2 regions of the Brevibacterium sp. HMSC08F02 genome follow, and region 1 is predicted to be linked to the other one. Evidence: predicted binding sites of a transcription regulator. Region 1 holds the regulator's gene; the other holds the start of a gene.

Region 1 (7,237 bases):
GGCGTCAACCCGGACGAAGTCGTCGCAGTCGGCGCTGCCGTCCAGGCTGGTGTTCTGCGCGGCGACCGCAAGGACGTGCTGCTCATTGACGTCACCCCGCTGTCGCTGGGTCTCGAAACCAAGGGCGGCGTGATGACCAAGCTCATCGAGCGCAACTCGCCGATCCCCACCAAGAAGTCCGAAACCTTCACGACGGCCGAAGACAACCAGCCGTCCGTGTCGATTCAGGTCTTCCAGGGTGAGCGTGAATTCACGCGCGACAACAAGCCGCTGGGCACCTTCGAACTGACCGGCATTGCACCCGCTCCTCGCGGTGTTCCGCAGATCGAAGTGTCCTTTGACATCGACGCCAACGGCATCGTGCACGTGTCGGCCACCGACAAGGGCACCGGCCAGGAGCAGTCCATGACGATCTCCGGTGGTTCGGCTATTCCGCAGGAAGACATCGACCGCATGGTGCGCGAAGCAGAAGAGCACGCTGAAGAAGACAAGAAGCGCCGCGAAGCTGCTGACACCCGCAACAACGCGGAGACTGTCGCCTACCAGACGGACAAGCTCATCAAGGACAACGACGACAAGCTGCCCGAAGACGTCAAGAACGAAGTCCAGGCAGACGTTGACGCCCTGAAGGAAGCCCTCAAGGGTGACGATGACGACGCCGTCAAGCAGGCCTACGACAAGCTCCAGCAGTCGCAGACCAAGCTGGGCGAGGCCATCTACTCGGCAGCTCAGGCTGAAGCCGGCGCGGAAGGCGCACAGGCTGACGCAGGTTCTGCTGACGACGATGTCGTTGACGCCGAAGTCGTTGACGAAGACGAGGAGAAGTAATGACCACCGAGAACCCAGACGGCCGCGACGCCAGCGACCAGGGCTTCTCGTTCAAGGACAACCGTCGGATTGATCCCGAAACCGGTCAGGCCCGCCCCGCGGGTCAGGCCGGGGACGGGGCCGACGCCCCGGAGTCCGAACAGCAGCCGGAAGCCCAGCAGGGTGCAGAGCAGCCGGCGGCCGACGCCTCGGATCTCGGTGTTGAGATTCCCGACGACGCTTCGGGCATCGAAGATGCCGAACCGCAGCCGGAATCGGACGAAGCCAAGCGCTACCTTGACGACCTGCAGCGGCTCAACGCCGAATACGCGGCCTACCGCCGCCGTTCGGAACGCGACCAGGAGGTTGCTCGCGCAGCTGGCCTGCAGGGCGCGGTTGAAGCTCTCATGCCGGTGCTTGACGAAGTGAAGCTGGCCCGCGAAGCCGGCGACGTCACCGGTCCGTACGAAAAACACGTCGACAGGCTCCTGGAAGCTCTCGGCAAGCTTGATGTCGTGCAGTACGGCGAAGTCGGCGAAGTCTTCGACCCAAACATCCACGACGCTCTCATGCAGCAGCCTTCGGCTGATGTTGAAGAGCCCACGGTGTTCATGGTCATGCAGCCCGGCTACAAAATCGGCGAACGTGTCATTCGGGCGGCTCGGGTAGGAGTTCACCTCCCCGAAGCCTGACACGCTCACAGCTGCCGAGGCGGAGCTTCCGACCACCCGCAGGGGCACCCAGGTGCCCCACGGGGAAGGTGGGGCTCCGCCTCGGCCGCTAGAAGAACCTAAGAACAGACCATTTCGGCATTGAAAGGAGGGGCCGGATGAACTCGGGACCGCAGAATGAGTGGTTCGAGAAGGACTACTACAAGACGCTCGGAGTCTCCAAGGATGCCTCCGATGCTGAAATCAAGAAGGCCTACCGCAAATTGGCCCGCAAGTATCACCCGGACGCCAATCCGGGAAACGCGGAAGCAGAAGAGAAGTTCAAAGAGATCTCGGCTGCCAATTCGGTGATCGGCGATCCGGAAACCCGCAAGCAGTATGACCAGGTGCGCGCCATGGGCGGCGGCGCCAGGTTCCAGGCGGGTGCTGGCGGTGCTGGTGCCGGTGGCTTTGGGGACATCTTCTCCGGACTGTTCAACACCGGTGGAGGGGGTCGGACTCGTGCCGGTGGATATGCCGGTGGTTACCCCGGCGGGGGTCCGGATCTTTCTGACCTGTTCGGCGGCGGCTTTGGCGGTGGCGGTTTCGGTGGCTACCAGCAGGCTCCGCAGAAGGGCGGGGATATCCGCTCGAAGGCTTGTCTGAGCTTTACGGAAGCCGTTGAAGGCGCCACCGTGAAACTCAAGATGCCCGGTGGCAAGCCGCTGACTGTCCGTACTCCCGCGGGGGTAAAGGACGGACAGGAGGTTCGCGTTCGCGGCAAGGGCAAGCCCAGCCCCAACGGCGGTCAGGCCGGAGATGTGATTCTCACGGTTGAGGTTGCACCGCACAGTGTTTTTACGCGCGATGGCAACAATCTGCGCATGACGCTGCCGGTCACGTTCCCGGAGGCTGCTCTTGGAACTCAGGTTTCGGTGCCCACTTTGGGCGGGCAGCCGGTCACCATGAAGATTCCTGCGGGTACGCCGTCGGGCCGCACACTGCGCCTGCGTGGGCGGGGCATTGATGCCAAGTCCGGTAAGGGCGATCTGCTGGTGACCGTCGAGGTGACGGTGCCGCGCAATCTGAATGCGGATGCGAAGAAGGCCGTCGAGGACTTCGCTGCCGCCACCGAGGGTGAAGATCCGCGTGAGGGCCTGCTGCGGAGGGCGGGTGAAGCGTGATGATTCCCGCTGACCGCCCTGTCTACATGATTTCGGTTGCCGCGGAACTTGCCGGGATGCATCCGCAGACGCTGCGGCAGTATGACCGGCTGGGGCTGGTGACGCCTCAGCGGTCTGCTGGACGTGGTCGTCGCTATTCGGCTGATGACATTGAGAAGCTTCAGCTGGTGCAGCGGTTGAGCCAGGATGACGGCATCAACCTCGAGGGCATTAAGCGGATCCTGCGGATGCGCGAAGAAATCGAGGCTATGCGCCGCGAACAGGAAGCTATGCGCGCCGAAATGGACGCGATGCGCAGGCGGCTGGAGACTGCCGGCAGGATTTTCGCAGCGGCGTCATCTGGTGATGTTGTGTCCTTGTTTGAGGACTCGCAGGGGGCAGGCCGCAGGGCGCGTCCGGCCAGGCGCATTGCCGGTGTTCTGATGCCGGGCACTTCGTCGCGTCGTACCCGGTAGCGGCTCCGCCGGCCGTTTTGCAGTAAGGCCCTGAGCGGCGCGGCTTTCAAGCAACAAGGAGGGGCGGCCCTGTGTGGGCCGCCCCTTCTAGTGTCAGTTCAGAGCGTCAGTTCTGGACTGTGTTCTGCTCAGGCCTTGCGGGTGCGGCGGGTGAGCAGAACGGTTGCGCCGCCGACGGTGAGCAGTGCGACACCTGCTGCCAGGCCCCCGAGGCCCTGACCGGTGCGCGGCAGGGTGCCGGACGAACCGGACGTGGTCGATCCGCTCACGTTGTCCGAGGCGCCACCGGAGACGGATCCGCCGCCGCTGCCGGCCTGTTCATCGCTTCCGGTCTGGTCGTCGCTGGATTCGCCCGCGTCGCTGCTCTTGCCGGAGACGACTTCGAAGGAGTCTTCGAGCTTCTGGTCGTCGAATTCAGCGGTCACCTTGTACTTGCCGAGGTATGCCGACGGGTTGGACTTGTCGACACCGGCTGCGGAGAAGACGGCGTTGCCGTCCTTATCGGCAGTTGCGGTGGTTTCGTACGCCTTCACGTTCTTGGCGTTGCCGGAAACACCGGTGACGGTGAACTTCACCTTGGTGCCGGGCTCGAGGCCGGAGACGGTCGCAACGACGCCCTTCTTCTTGTTGACGAAGTCAGCGGCGGTGACCTTCTTGTCCGACAGGTTCAGAGCCGGGTCCTTAGCCGGAGCTTCGTCGTCGCTGTCGTCTTCATCGGCAACGACCGAGAACTTGAGGGTGTCAACTTTAACGGTATGGGTCTCGAAGTCCAGGAACACGTCGACTTCGTATTCGCCGAGGAAGTGTTCGGCGTGTTCGTCATCAATCTTCGGCTTGACGGTGGCTCCGGCATTGCCGCTCTTATCGACTTCTACTTGCTCGGAGTGGATGACGGCCTCGCTGCCGCTCCTGCGCAGCCAAAAGTCGACCGTGTTGCCGGGCTCGCCGTCCATGTACCGGACGTCGATGCCCTTTTCGCGAAATTCGCTCAGGGTGATCTTGTCAGCACTGATTTCAGCTGAGCCTATGTCGTTAGTGCCCTCTTCATCTTCGCCGGGGTTGTTGGGGTCTTCTTTGCCGCCCTCACCAGAGTTGTTTGGGTCTTCGGTGCCGTTACCGTCACCCTCGCCGGGTGCGGGTTCTTCGCCTTCACCGGGTGCGGGAGGCTGGGCGCCTTCGTCGGTAGGCTGCTCTTCCTGCTGGGGCTTGGGCGTCGGTGTGTCCGTCGCGGGTTCGTCTGCGAATGCGGGTGCTGCAATTGCTCCGAGCGAGCCGGTCAGTCCAAGCGACAGAGCCACGGCTGGAGCGAGGATGTTCTTCTTCACTGCGATCCTTCGAGTCATACGGTGCTCACGGCAACAGGTGCCGATCAAAAGGTCCACATGAGCCTAAAGATCGCTGAATTGCGCCCGCAAGCACTCTGAGGGAGTACGCGAAAGTAATTTCAAAAGCCGAAAAAGTCCCTGGTGAGGGCGGTGTGTTTACGCAGAGTTCATTTTCAGAATGTCCGGAATCCCGGAAAATCTGAGTAATTGTTATTTAAATGAGGCAAAAGGCGGTCTGCGCTGCGCTGCTCGGTCACACCCAGGGTGGGGGAATGGGCAGATCTTCCGGCGTGGCCGCACCGGCGCCGCCCTTCGCATCGTCCTGCCTGCCTGATGCCGGCCATCCGCGGCCGATTGCGTACTGCAGCAGCTCATTGAATTCGCCCGTCACCTCAACGGGCTGACTGAAGTCAGTTTCGTTCTTCTCGGTTCCGGGAATGTCGATGCGCCACTCGGCGAGATCTTCCCGGTCGGTCACGTGGAAGAGGAAGTTCGCGCGGATCTCTGTCTTCTTCCAGTAGCCAAGAAGCTCAGCAAAAATACGGTCGGCGGCGGCTGTCGGGAAGTCGAGTGCCGTGTATCCGATGTTGAGGTCAAGTGCGTGGACCAAGCATTCCCGGGCGCGCGCCCACGGAATAAACGATGCTGCGGTTTCTTCGCCCTGCCCCGTGCGTACGAGCGCCGACCAGGCGTCGTCGTTCATCGTGTTGAGTGCTTGTGTGAGTTCCTCGGAAGCTTCGTGGGCCATTGTGCTGACATCCGCATCGGGAGTTGATGCCACAAGCTGTTCGATTTCGGCATCCCGTGCTGCCCGCGACGGGTACATGGGGTTTTCATTCCCAGTGCGTGCCCATTCGATTAAGCGCATAAATGCATCCGCATTGGCGATGACGTGCATCGCGACATGCTTGCGGGTCCATCCGGACAGTCGTGACGGGCCGCCCATTCCGGTGTGTGTCACCTGATCCAGTGCCTGCAGGTAGAACCCTTCGGCGAGCATCCTCAGCTGGAGATCGTCGTCTGTGCTCGGGGTGTTGTCAGCCATATTCACGACCATACCGTTGTGCACTTGCTCGGGGCAGGTGCAGACATCGTGAGTATGGGATACTTCAAATGATTATTGCCTGTCTCGATGGCAAGGGAACAAGAAGTTGAATTTACCTTGACTTAAGGTTGCAGTGTAGAATTCGGGCTTGTTCGACCAGCGAAGTTCGGCAGGTCGATGAAACATCGCGTAGACGCGGAGAGGATGGTCGTGCAGGAGGACCATACGGCTGACACGGAAGCCGGCCAGGGCGGCCCCATGCCCTATGACATCGCATCGCGTATCGGGGATATCCGCGCTGTTGACAAGTGGCGCAACATGTTCTCCGGCAGCAAGACCATGCAGGCCTGGAGACTGTGGCACCTGTTCCAGTCGAGGGTGGTCGAGGGCTGTGACGCCAGCCTCAAGCAGAACACGCGAGTAGATCTGGTCGACCTCTATATTCTGGTTGCGCTCCACGACGCCCCGGATCAGCAGATGCGGATGTCGGACCTCGCCGGTGCCGTTGGTTTTTCTCCGCCGCGCATGACCTACCGGGTCAACAAACTCGTGCAGCGCGGCTTCGTCATGCGAGAAACACAGACCGGTGACGCGCGCTCACAGCTTGTGCGGATCACCGATGAGGGATCGGAAGAAATGGCGGCTGCGTACAAGCTGCACGAATTCCAGATCGGAGAAATCTTCGGCAAGGTCTTTTCGGACGAAGAGCTCGACAACCTCAGCATGGTCGCAGCTTCGCTTCTGACTCTTCGTATGCCCTGATCCACGCACTTCCTGAACCGGTCAGCGCGGCCAGCCTCCGTCTACCCCGGCAGGTTCCACTGGGCTGAGCGCATTTGGCGACGCTGATTCGGTGTGGGCGTGCGCAGCGTCAAAGCTGCGTGAACTACCCTCATCTCGAAGTAGTCGCTCATGCCCGCAAAGTCGCCATCCAGCTGCAGTGCCAGTTCCTCTTCAGCTTCGATGGTGACCGACGAGCACGTGACGATTTCGGTGGCAAGCCCCCGCTTTCGACGGCCAACCACTGCCAGCAGAACACTCGCCCACTGTGCGATGTTCTTAGGCGTGGTCACCAGAACATTGATGAGCCCGTCGTCCGGTCGCGATCCGGGCAGCAGCTCAAGGCCCGCCTGCACTCGACCGGCATTGGCGCCCAGCACCGAGCGGATGGAGTACGACTGCACCGGTTTGTCGTCGAACTTCATTTTGACTTTGGTGCGGTTTCCAGTCAGCTGGCGGCTGCCGGCCTCAACATAGGCCAACCAGCCGATCCGCTCTTTGAGTTCCGGCGAAACGGTCTCCATGACCGCTGCGTCATAGCCCATGCCGGTCATGACAACGGATGTATCAGGTTCGGCCTGCGGGCTGGTGCGCGTGCGGATGACGTCAATGTGCCTGTCGTGTCCGTACATGGCGATCTTGATGGACCACTCCGGGTTCTCAAAGAAAAGACCGGTGTTCCTGGCCAGGAGGTTTCCTGTGCCGATCGGCACCAAGCCGAGCGCGACATCGGTATCGGCAATCACGTGCGCAACAGCGCGCACAGTGCCGTCCCCGCCGGCGGCGATGATGAGGTCAACCCCCTCATCGACAGCCTTCCGGGCGGCCGCGACCCCGCCGTCCTCTTCGTCCGAGGGAATGATGAGCGGCTGAGCCCACCGCGAATTGCGTGCCTCGGTCTGGGCCGCGGCGATGATCTCCTGGGCCTCTGGCTTTGTGGGGTTGTACACCACGGCAAACCTGGGCTGTTTGTCTGACGAGGTGCCGCTGG
Region 2 (7,237 bases), on a different contig from region 1:
TCACCGGCTTTCCCGGAATGAGACCCCTGACCAAACCGGTCAGGGCAGCTGCCGTGAACGACTTCGTGATCGAGGCGACCCGGAAGATCCGGTCCCGGCCCTCCACCTCGTGAAGTTGACCGTCTGAAATGATCCCGAACGCCGTTTCCGGCACCCGGGTGGTCTCCTGGCGGATGGTGTGAACAATGGCTTCGCGTGCAGTCTGCGAAAGCATTCTCACAGCTCCTTCTTCGAAGTTTCGGCCCCGGCGTCGTCAATGTGGAGGTTGGCATAGGAATCACCGAGGATTTCATGCAGACCTGCGTCGTAGCCGATCGTGCGGCGGCTGGCCGCGAAGACGTACATGACAATGCCCAGAAGCATCCACGCGCCCAGAATGATGTACTCCGCCGGCCACACCAGCGACGACGATGTTCCGGGAACCAGCGCCCACACGATGACGCCGATAGCGCCCAGACCACCGAGCGCGGGCAGGAACGACAGCTTGGAACGGCGAACCGCATTCGGGTACTTGCGCGGCAGCAGGTACTTGGCGATCACCACCATGAACCACACAACACCCAGGTACACGCCGCCAGTGTCGAGGAACCACACGACGGCACCCGGGCCGAGCCAGCCCAGAGCCAGAGTGACAACGGTCGTCACGATGAGAGCGCGGCCGGGAGTCTGCCGCTTGGGGTTGATGACGGCGAGGCTCGGCGGGAGCAGCTGGCCGCGGGCCATGGCCACGATGATGCGCGAACTGGCTACGAACAGGCCGAGGAAGCTGGTGAGCAGGCCCAGGAACGCGATTGCGTAGGCACCGGTGCCCAGAACGGGGAAGCCGGCCTCAGTGAACGCCGACACGGTGCCCAGGTCCATCTTCGCGACGTCCTGCCACGGCATAACCCACGCGGTTGCGGCAAGAACCGCGGTGTAGAACAGGCCCGCGGTGATGACGGTGAGGACCACCGCACGGCCCACCCGCTTCGGCGATATCTTTGCGTCTTCGGCAAGGACGGCAACAAGGCCGAAGCCCGCCAGGAAGGTCATGCCCGGAATGATGAAGCGCAGAGTGTCAGACACCGGGGCGGCGCCCTCGGCGTAGGCAGGGAAGAAGTTCGAAGGCGAACCGGTGGCGAAGCCCACAACGATCAGTGCTGCGCCGATCAGCACAATCGCTGCGAACATGAACATCTGCACGCGCCCGCCGATCTCAACGCCGAACCAGTTGAGCGCAAACATCAGCAGAGTGAGGATGACGCCGACCGCCAGAACCGGCAGATACACGGTTTCGCCGTTGATGGTGTAAAGCGGCATCGTCTTCATGGCCGGCACAAAGTTGCTCAGCAGGAAACCGAAAGCCGTGACGTAGAACGCCAGCGACGACACGTAGGCACCCAACAGCATCCAGCCGGTGAAGAAGGCGGGGCCGCGACCCATGGTGGTGTAGGAGAAAACGACCTCACCGCCGGCACGAGGAAAAGCGGACGTCAGCTCTGAATATGCCAGAGCAACAAAGGAGGCCAGCAGAACGCCGAGCAGCAGGCCGAAGACCATACCGCCGGCGCCGTAGGCGTCCATGAGTTTCGAGTTGGTGTAGATCCAGCTTGTTCCGATGACGCCGGCCACGCCGAAAGCCAGAAGCTGGAAAAGACCGAGCGACTTTTTGAGTTCAGCCACGATGTCCTTCCGGGGAAGAGCGCCGGGCTCTCAGTGCCGCAGCGCCAGACGATTGGTTCACTTCATGCTACGGCTACCGCTGTGACCTGCGCCAATGTGTCTCACGGCGGTAGAAGGACGGGGCACGAGGTGCCTGCTGGGCTTTGCTCCGGAGGCTGGGCCTGTGTGGTGCTATGGCGGGGCGGGGGCGGTTCAGCTGTCCCTGCGGGCAAGCCCCTGAACCGGCTCAACTCCCAGGAGTCTGCTCAGGCGCCCCAGGTTGAGGCTGCGGGACTGGGAGAGCTTGCGCACGGCAAAGCGGTCGAGGCCGTCTTTTGGCTTGCGGCCGGTCTTTTCGCGCATCCACGCTGTCGTCAGGGCGAGGTCGGCGGCGCGCTCGTCAAAGCGGAACGGCACGAGCCCCGCGCGTGCCATGAACGTGTTGATGGCGTCACGCAGAACATAGGGTTCGGGGTCGGCCACATTGATCGGCCCGTAGGCCTCGGGGTGCTTGAGACCTGCGAGCACGGCGGCGGCCACATTGTCGGAACTGGCCAGCGCTGTTTTCTGGCGGCCGCCTCCCGGAAGTTCGACGAGTCCCTTCTTGCTGGCAAGCGACTGAATGAAGGGGAAATTGCGCCTGTCGCCGGGTCCGTAGACGGGGGCGGGGCGCAGAATGAGGGCGTCCGGGCGCAGGCGGGTGACGACGTTTTCGGCTTCGACCTTGGAGCGTTCGTACTCGGTGGTGAAGCAGTCGAGTTCCGCGGGGCCACGCTCTTCGTACAGGTCCTTGTAGCCGCGGCGGGGATCATAGACATCGGCGCACGACAGGTAGATGAAACGCGCCTTGGGGAAGGCATCGAGAACATTGCGGGTCCCCGTGACATTGGTGCCGTGGGCATCGTCCCGCGACAGGTGAGCGCCGCTCACTCCGGCAGCGTGGATGACAGCGGTGAAGTCACGCCCGGCGAAACGGTTATCAGCGGGTGTGCGGATGTCCCATTCGATGTGTTCGACGGAATCATCGAGCGGTGCAGACGTCCCAGCGCTCACCGGAGTGTGGCCGGCTGCGCGCAGTGCGGAGATGACGGCGCGCCCAATGCATCCGGAAGCGCCGGTGACAAGAACGGTCATACGCGTAGGTTAGCGCGCTTAGACCGCTTTGCCCGGGAAGCCGCGAGTGTCGCCTAGTCGCGGTCGACGTTCTTGCTGACCAGCCCCTCGGCCTCGGAATGGTCGTGGCTCCATTCGGGGGACCGCTTTTCGAGAAAAGCGGTGATGCCCTCCTGGGCGTCGTTGAGCACGGCGTTGTCGGCCATGACCCGGCCCATGCGCGAATAGGCCTCGGTTGCGCTCAGGGAGATCTGCTCGTAGAAGGCGCGCTTGCCGATTGAGACCGTGGTCGATGACGACTGGGCGACCGTGCGGGCCACTTCGAGTGTGCGCTCGCGCAGGGCGTATGCCGGTGCGGTGTGCGAAACAAGGCCGCGCTGGAATGCCTCTTCGGCTTTCATCGGCTCGCCGGTCAGGAGCATCCGCATGGCAGCCTTGCGGTTGACCGCACGTGACAGGGCCACCATCGGGGTGGAACAGAACAGGCCGATGGTCACACCGGGTGTGGCGAAGGAAGCGCTTTCGGAAGCCACCGCGAGATCGCACGTGGCCACCAGCTGACAGCCCGCAGCGGTGGCCAGGCCCTGCACTTCGGCAATGACCGGCTGCGGAATCGACTGGATGATGCGCATGAGCAGGGTGCAGGTGTCGAAGATGTTCTGCTGTGTTGCGTGGTCGCTGCCCTGGACTTCGCGCAGATCGTGGCCGGCGGAGAACACCTTGCCGGTGGACGCCAGCACAACGGCGCGTACGTCGGTGTCCTTGCCGACCGTGCGGAAGGCGTCGATCAGTTCGTGCATCATCTTCCGCGACATGGAGTTGCGGTTTCCGGGGCTGTTGAGGGTTACGAAGGCAACGGGGCCGTCGTATTCGAGCGTGACCAGTTCTTCAGACATGTGTTCAGTCTGCCAAAGTCCGTGTCGGTGCGGAAAGAATATGTCAGAAATTATGGGTTGAGTGGAATAGACTCAACCTTATTGAAGTTACCTGTATGAACGTAGTTTTGCACGAAGGGAGGTGTCCCCATGGACACCAAATTCACGTCACGGTCGCAGGTGGCTCTTTCCACCGCGATCAAGGACGCCGCGGAGCGCGGAAACTCGCAGGTTGAGCCTGCACACCTCCTCGCTGCTCTGCTCGAGGGCGAAGACAGCATTGCCGGCGCTCTCATCACTCACCTGGGTGGACGCCCCCAGGAGATTCGCAGCCGTGCCCAGGCCATCGTTGCCGGACTGCCGTCCGCCAGCGGATCCTCCGTCAGCCAGCCGCAGCTTTCACGCGCCGGACTGTCGGTCATCAGCAGTGCTGAAAAGGAAATGCAGGCACTCGGCGACCAGTACGTGTCGACCGAACACCTCCTTCTGGGTATCGCCGCTGATTCCGGTGAAGCCGGTCGGCTGCTCAGTGCCGAAGGCATTTCCCGCGATGCACTGCTGGCCGCTCTTCCGGAGGTTCGCGGTGGTCGCAAGGTCACCAGCGAAAACCCGGAAGACACCTTCCAGGCTCTCGAAAAGTATGGCCTCGACCTGACCCAGCAGGCCCGCGACGGCAAACTCGACCCCGTCATCGGCCGTGACTCTGAGATCCGCCGGGTCATCCAGGTTCTGTCGCGCCGCACCAAGAACAACCCGGTGCTCATCGGTGAAGCCGGTGTGGGTAAGACCGCTGTCGTCGAAGGTCTCGCGCAGCGCATGGTCGCAGGCGACGTCCCTGAAAGTCTGCGCGGCAAGCAGCTGGTCAGCCTCGACCTGTCGGCCATGGTCGCCGGTGCCAAGTACCGCGGCGAGTTCGAAGAGCGCATGAAGGCCGTTCTTGAGGAGATCAAGAACTCCGAAGGCCAGATTGTGACCTTCATCGACGAGATCCACACGCTCGTCGGCGCAGGTGCCACGGGGGACTCCGCAATGGATGCGGGCAATATGCTCAAGCCCATGCTGGCCCGCGGCGAACTGCGGCTGGTAGGTGCGACGACGCTCGATGAGTACCGCGAGAACATCGAAAAGGATCCCGCTCTGGAGCGCAGGTTCCAGCAGGTGTTCGTCGGTGAACCGAGTGTTGAGGACTCGATTGCGATTCTGCGCGGTCTGAAGGAGCGCTACGAAGCTCACCACAAGGTGACGATCGCAGACTCGGCTCTCGTGGCCGCCGCTTCGCTGTCGAACCGCTACATCACCGACAGGCAGCTGCCGGACAAGGCGATTGACCTCGTTGACGAGGCCGCCAGCCGCCTGCGCATGGAAATCGATTCGGCACCCGTCGAAATCGACCAGCTGCAGCGCGATGTTGACCGCCTCAAAATGGAGGAAATGGCCCTGTCGGCCGAAACCGACGAAGCCTCGAAGGAACGCCTGGCCGCTCTGCGCGAAGACCTTGCAGACAAGCAGGAAACCCTGTCCGGTCTGACCGCTGCGTGGGAATCACAGCGTGCGGGTTTGAACCGCCTGGGTGAACTGCGGCAGAAACTCGACGATCTGCGCAGTCAGGCGGAGATCGCGCGCCGTGACACGGACCTCGAAACTGCTTCGCGCCTGCTGTACGGCGAAATACCGCAGGTCGAAAAGGAGATCGCCGCGGCAGAAGAAGCCGAATCGGCAGCCGGCCAGACCAAGCAGATGGTGGGCGAGCAGGTTACGGCCGACGACATCGCCGAAGTCGTGTCGTCGTGGACGGGCATTCCCGCCGGCCGTCTGCTGGAAGGTGAGCGCGAGAAGCTGCTGCACGCCGAAGAGCACATCGGCAAGCGGCTCATCGGCCAGAAGAAGGCCGTTGAGACCGTGTCGGACGCTATCCGCCGTGCGCGCGCCGGGGTTTCCGACCCCAACCGTCCCACGGGTTCGTTCCTGTTCCTGGGTCCGACCGGTGTCGGCAAGACGGAACTGGCCAAGTCCCTGGCTGACTTCCTGTTCGATGACGAGCGCGCCATGATCAGGATCGACATGTCCGAATACGGCGAAAAGCACTCGGTGGCTCGTCTGGTCGGTGCGCCCCCGGGCTATGTCGGCTACGAAACGGGTGGTCAGCTGACCGAGGCGGTCCGCCGCCGGCCATACTCGGTGGTCCTGCTTGACGAGGTGGAGAAGGCTCACCCGGACGTCTTCGACATTCTGCTGCAGGTGCTGGATGACGGCCGCCTGACCGACGGTCAGGGCCGCACGGTTGACTTCCGCAACACGGTGCTCATCCTGACGTCGAACCTGGGCAGCCAGTTCATGGTGGACCAGACTCTCGATGCCAAGACGAAGGAAGAGTCGGTCATGGACGTGGTGCGCACCGCGTTCAAACCGGAGTTCCTCAACCGTCTGGATGACGTCGTCATGTTCGACGCTCTCAGCCGCGAGGACCTCGCTCGGATCGTCGACCTGCAGATCAATGCGATGCAGCAGCGTCTGAGCGACCGCCGCATCGTTCTGGACATCATGCCGGCTGCTTCGGACTACTTGGCGCAGGAAGGCTACGATCCGGCGTTCGGCGCTCGCCCGCTGCGCCGTCTGGTGCAGCGCACGATCGGCGATGGCCTGGCCAAGGAAATCCTGGCCGGCGAAGTGCGCGATGGCGACACCGTGCGCGTCGACACCGCCGAATCCGGTGGTCTGTCGATCGTTCCGGTCGAGCACGCCGACTGACGCGGGCTGTTCACACGCGAGGGGCGCGGAGAAATTCTCCGCGCCCCTCTTTTCCTGTGTTTCAGAAGCAGGTCAGGCGGTCTTGCTGTAGTCCTCGGACATCTTTGAGCCGTCCTGGCGCTGGACCGCGCAGACGATGTGCCTGTTGTCGGGGTCCTTCCAGCCCGTTGCATTGGGGGTGAAGAAGACCATTTTGAGGTCGTCCGCGACAGCGCGATCGGTGTCGAGTTCGAAGCGCGCGGACTTGCAGTAGCTTTCGCCGTCCTTGCTCAGTGCGCTGTAGCCGGGATAGGTATCCGACTGGTCGGAGGTTCGGCCGACCGAGAAGATCTGGTGAACGTGGGGTTCACTGCAGGGCACGGTTGCCGGTGGGCCGGCAGTGGAAAGGTTGATTACGCAGTCACCGGCTTTGAGCTTTCCCAGGCTGGTTGCGATATCGCTGCCCGGGGGAGGCGCGTCACCATCGTCCTGCGATCCCGGGTCGTTGGGGTCTCCTGTGTTCTCCGGCAGAGGTGCCGGTTTGCTGTCAGGTGACGAGGTGCCGGGTGCGGGTTCTGCTACCGGGTCCTTCTTGAAGGCGAAGAAGCCGAAGAGGCCGAGCCCCAGCGCGCCGATGATGATGAGCACCAGGACCAGTCCGCCGCCGACAAGCCCGATGATCAGCCCCGTGTTCTTCTTTTTAGGCGGAGGTGGAGGTGCCCCGAAGGGCGAAGGCTGTGGTCCGCCGGGGTAGGGATGCTGCTGGCCGCCACCGTAGGGTGACGCCTGCGGCGCGCCGGTGTGGTGCTGCGGCTGCCCACCGCCGCTCTGGTATTGGGGCTGATGGCCGCCGCCGTACTGCGGGGGCTGCCCACCACCGC

Evidence for each region. The regulator HspR, encoded in region 1, represses chaperone genes until heat shock. The targets are predictions, from matches to a motif close to AAGTTGAGTCNNNNNGACTCAACTT.
Region 2: clpB (ATP-dependent chaperone ClpB) is a predicted target of HspR. The motif match lies at 3,705-3,729, and genes of this name have one in related genera.

Annotation. Positions count from the first base shown of each region.
Region 1 is NZ_KV789354.1:151,196-158,432, forward strand. Features, by position in the region: gene dnaK (molecular chaperone DnaK) at 1-828, shown strand, start outside; gene HMPREF3172_RS05415 (nucleotide exchange factor GrpE) at 828-1,499, shown strand; gene HMPREF3172_RS05420 (DnaJ C-terminal domain-containing protein) at 1,637-2,641, shown strand; gene HMPREF3172_RS05425 (heat shock protein transcriptional repressor HspR) at 2,641-3,096, shown strand; gene HMPREF3172_RS05430 (hypothetical protein) at 3,225-4,421, opposite strand; gene HMPREF3172_RS05435 (maleylpyruvate isomerase family mycothiol-dependent enzyme) at 4,675-5,466, opposite strand; gene HMPREF3172_RS05440 (MarR family winged helix-turn-helix transcriptional regulator) at 5,644-6,228, shown strand; gene HMPREF3172_RS05445 (diacylglycerol/lipid kinase family protein) at 6,270-7,237, opposite strand, start outside.
Region 2 is NZ_KV789345.1:40,821-48,057, forward strand. Features, by position in the region: gene HMPREF3172_RS01935 (serine hydrolase domain-containing protein) at 1-214, opposite strand, end outside; gene HMPREF3172_RS01940 (APC family permease) at 217-1,662, opposite strand; gene HMPREF3172_RS01945 (NAD-dependent epimerase/dehydratase family protein) at 1,855-2,775, opposite strand; gene HMPREF3172_RS01950 (enoyl-CoA hydratase) at 2,829-3,650, opposite strand; gene clpB (ATP-dependent chaperone ClpB) at 3,780-6,377, shown strand; gene HMPREF3172_RS10355 (hypothetical protein) at 6,450-7,237, opposite strand, start outside.